2 regions of the Pseudarthrobacter sp. As-47 genome follow, and region 2 is predicted to be linked to the other one. Evidence: riboswitches for the same ligand, from Rfam matches in the RefSeq annotation. Region 2 holds a riboswitch; the other holds the start of a gene.
What was found. A riboswitch is a leader RNA that binds a small molecule or an ion and turns the genes downstream of it on or off. The one in region 2 is predicted to bind cyclic di-AMP.

Region 1 (2,191 bases), 470 kb from region 2:
GCCCGGGGCGATGACAGGCCGGCGCGCGGCATGGTCCTGGATCTCGCCGCGTTTGATGCCTGGGCTGGGCGCTGGGCAGCCCTGAAGCCCGACGCCGGGCTGATGGACAGCGTCAATCCGGTGTACATTCCCCGGAACCACCTGGTGGAGGAAGCGCTGGCGGCTGCAACGGAGGGGGACATGGCCCCGTTCAACCGTTTCCTGGACGTGGTGAGGTCCCCGTTCCAGGAACGCCGGGGGCTGGAACGCTACACCGAGGGCCCGCCGGAAGGCTTCGGCGCCTACCGGACCTTCTGCGGCACCTGACCCGGGAAGGCGCCGGCCTCCGGACGGATCCGGAATAAAAAGCGTGGACGCACACAAGGGCGGCAGCCGGGAGAACCCGGCTGCCGCCCTTGTGTGCAGTGGCCTGGCCCTTACGGGCCGGCTGCTGTTGCCGTGGTGACTATGCCACCCGGACGAAGGAAGCGCCGCTGAGCCAGCTGATGGAGTGCACAGCAGTCTGGTTGCCGTTTACGCCGCCGCTGACAACCTGGCCGTCGCCGGCGTACACGCCTACGTGGCCGGCGGTGATCACCAGGTCACCGGGGGCGGGGGTGCCCACGGTGGTGCCGTACTGGTAGAACTGGCCGGGGGCCAGGTCACCAACGGACTTGCCGACGGTGCGCAGGGCCTTCTCCACCATGGCGGTGCAGTCCTGGATCTGGCCAACCTGGCCGTAGGCGTTGGCCAGGATGGCTGCACCGGCGCCGCTGCCCGTGGCTGCAACCGGTGCTGACGCGTAGGACATGTTCATTCCGGTGTTCGCCGGGGCGGCGGCAGCGGTCTGGACAGGAGCCGGTGCCGGTGCTGCAGCCGGTGCTACGTAGGCTGCGGCCGGAGCAGAGCCCGCCGCGGGAATCTGGATCTGGTCACCGGGGTAGATGATCGTGGAGACTGAAAGCCCGTTGGCTGACAGGACGTCATTCAGGCTGACACCGTGCATCGACGCGATGGCACCAAGGGTGTCGCCCGATACAACCGTGTGGACGTTGCCGGCCGCTGCGGCGGGGGCTGCAACTGCCGCAGCGGGGGCGGCGGACGCCTGGACGCTAGCGGTCTCGGTGGTGTCCGGACCGTTCACACCGGCGTGGGCCGGGGCGCCGACGCCGAAGGCAATGCCGGAGGCTGCTGCTACGGCGAGAGCCGGACGGCCCAGGGACTTGGCCGAAACAGCCAGTCCCTCGATCACGATGGAGCGGGCCGGGGTTGCGCGGTGACGGGCAGTGGTGGAATTTTTTGACACAGTTGATCGCCTCTCCCATGCCTGCGGGGTGAGCTGTCGGGTTCGGGTTGGAGATACCCGGCCGGTAACAACTCCGAATGGAACGGAGGCACTATCGACTTAACCCCAAGGCCTTCTGAAGGCCGCGGAAACTTGGTTCCCCCGTCCCTGCCAGCTGGAAAGCGTTGGTTCCCGGGTCAGTGGCAGGGCTCGGCATTCTGACGGGGAATGTCCCGTCTGGGAGGGACACCAGAAGACCATAACCCGACTTACTACCCATTGTCACATTTGGATAACATGCGAGGCGGTTCTCTCGGTTGCGCCATCGACTGGATTTCGCGTGCCATGGGGCTGTAGGTGCGGATACAAGGCGCGCCGATTTTGCAGAGAGTGTTTTTTATCACAAAGCGATAAAGGTGGGAGCAAAGACCGCCGGGAAACCTTGTCCGGAGCTGGCTGGGGGAGGAGTATGTTCGGCACCCCCGAGGAGGCAGACCGTGACGCAGCTTGGCAAGTTTGAGAGATACCTGATCGAGGAATTTTTCGATGACTACCGGTCCGGCGCGCTGAGTCAACGGACCTTTACCCGGCGTGTTGCATTCATCACCGGCAGCATGGCGGCAGCGTCGGCGGCGATGCTGCTGGTGGGTTGTACCCCCAGCGAGGTGCCGCGGAGCACCGACCCCATGCCCACCCCGGAACCATCCCCGACGTCCGCTGCGGGGACTGCGGGGTCGGGGGCGGTGCCCGGGGCCAAAAGCCCGCTCTCTGTCCCGGAGGGGGCGCCAGGAATGACCACGGCGTCCGTCCGGTTTCCGTCCGGCGGCGCCTCCGTCAGTGCCTACCTGGCCAGGCCCGGGCAGGAAGGGCGTGCTCCTGCCGTTCTGATCTGCCATGAGAACCGCGGGCTGACGCCCCATATCGAAG
Region 2 (2,191 bases):
CGTGGACACCAACCCATCCTGCGTTGGAACCGTGCCAACACAGGTTGGCGGCGAAGCGGCGATTGTCATCCTCGACTCCGACGCCCGCAAGGATAGCTCAGGCCGGGTCAGCATCACCGTCGCCACGGCCTTCTCCGCCGCGGACGGAGAGCCCCTCTGGGGGCCGACGGAGGTTCCCGGCCCGTCCCCGGGCACCGGCCTGGTTTTCGCCAACACTCCCAAAGCGCTCACTAGCGAGAGGACACCCACAACGTTGCTCGCCGCCGACTCCGGCACAGTCGTCGGCGAACCGGCCGGAACAGCCCTTTATGAATATCAAGGGACCGCACTGGAGGGCGCCGCGGACAGTTTCTCCGCCCTCGACAGCGGCACGGGCGAAACGCTTTGGAGTACGGCGCAGTTGAGCCCCGGCCCCTCCGTTGCCGGGGCCGGGGCCACGGCCCGGTTCGAAGGCGCTTACGGTCCGTCAACCGGAGGCCTGGTGATCCTGGAATGGGCCGACCCCGCGGGGGCGGCGGTGGCCGTCGTTCACGATCTCAGGACCGGCGCGCCACTGGGCAAAGTTGAGGGAACGCCTTCGGGCATGGCCACCGTGGATGACTCCACCCAAACAGTGCTTCTGACTTCACAGCGGACAGACGGCACCCACAGCATCACAGCAGCCCGTCCCCGCGGGGGCATTCTGTGGAGCATGGAATCCAGCAGCCCGGCCGTGGTATCAGCCGCCGGCGCGGGAATGGCCTATGCACAGGTCAACGGCGAAGCGGCCAGGATAGACCTTGATTCCGGGACCATCCTGGCCTCGGGTGATTACGCCCTTCCCGTGGCCGTACTCCCCGACGGAACCGCCTTGTTCCCCACGGACCAGCCCGGCACGTATGCGGTTGCAGTAGCCCGCGGAACGTCCGCTACAGGGTAAAAGTTCCCGGCATGCAGCGCCGCGCCGACTTCCCCTAAATGTTTATACATTTGTGATTTTTCCGTGTAGATTGGGCCCGTGCCGCCCACCAGGCGCTGCACCCTTGGCTTGTTACCGAACCCTGCCGCCCGCCAAGGACCAAACACCACAAGCTCCGGCAGGGGCGGGGGAACCAAAATACGGATTCGCAGTGAATCCTTGGGGTTAAGCCGCCGGCATCAACGGCCGGCGGCCGGGTGACTCCCATCCGCATCCGACAGCTCACCTCGCAGGTATCGGGAGAGGTTAAGCAATGTCAAAGAAAAACGCCCGCCACAGGGCCGCCACCAGCAGCTCGCTGGCCACCATTTCACGAAGCGTTTCCAGCCACAGCGGAGCAGTGGGCCGCCAGGCCGCCCTCGTCGCTGTCGGATCCGGGCTCGTGCTGAGCATGGCCGTCCCGGCCCAGGCGGGAGCCACCGCATCGGACCCGCAGGGGGAAACTGCTTCAAGCACCATTTCCTCCCCGGCAGGAACTCCCGGCCAGGCGCCCGCACCGGGGGCCTCCGTCCACACCGTGGTCGCTGGGGAGACCTTAAGCCAGATAGGAGCGCTGCACGGAATCTCCCTGGACGCCATTCTGTCGCTGAACGGTCTTCACATGGCCTCCATCATCTATCCGGGGGACGTCATAACACTTTCCGGGGCAGCGGGCACCCCGGGCTCGGCACCGGCAGCCGCTCCCGCGCCGATCACCCCCGCAGCAGCCCCCGGTATGCCGTACCAGCCTTCGGCCCTGGTGCCGGCGAGCACCGGTGGACAGAAGCCACCGTCTTCCCTCAACCGGGCGATTCTCGACGCGGCACGGGCCCAGATGGGTGCCGTTCAGGACTGCACGGTCCTGGGGGAGGTAGCCTTGCGATCGGCAGGGATTCAAGGGGTCGGGGATGAATCACCCGAGTCTTTGATGGCTTATGCCACCCCGGTGTCAACCCCGGAACCCGGTGACTTTATCTACTATGCCGACGGCGGAATGGGGTTCTCGCATAACGCGGTTTACCTCGGTGACGGGCAAGCCATACACAGCGGATGGAACGGCAATCAGACCGTCGTCTTCAGCGTGAACGTCGGTTCCGGCCCCTCCTACTACCGCGTGAACGCCTGACTCCTGAAGTCCGCGGTGCCTGGCGGCCGCACACTGGCCGCCAGGCACCGCCTCACACCGCCTGACAACTGAGCCGAAATTTTCCAGGCGCACCCCACAGTCCGGATCCGGACTTTACACGCCGATGG

Region 1: it holds a riboswitch for cyclic di-AMP, as region 2 does, so the genes downstream of both, AC4BCK_RS11130 (LysM peptidoglycan-binding domain-containing protein) here and AC4BCK_RS08930 (C40 family peptidase) in region 2, are expected to answer to the same signal.

The regions. Positions count from the first base shown of each region.
Region 1 is NZ_CM177088.1:2,404,469-2,406,659, reverse strand. Features, by position in the region: gene AC4BCK_RS11135 (protein adenylyltransferase SelO) at 1-306, shown strand, start outside; gene AC4BCK_RS11130 (LysM peptidoglycan-binding domain-containing protein) at 446-1,285, opposite strand; cyclic di-AMP (ydaO/yuaA leader) riboswitch at 1,289-1,459, opposite strand; gene AC4BCK_RS11125 (dienelactone hydrolase family protein) at 1,762-2,191, shown strand, end outside.
Region 2 is NZ_CM177088.1:1,935,585-1,937,775, reverse strand. Features, by position in the region: gene AC4BCK_RS08935 (PQQ-binding-like beta-propeller repeat protein) at 1-919, shown strand, start outside; cyclic di-AMP (ydaO/yuaA leader) riboswitch at 1,053-1,208, shown strand; gene AC4BCK_RS08930 (C40 family peptidase) at 1,212-2,063, shown strand.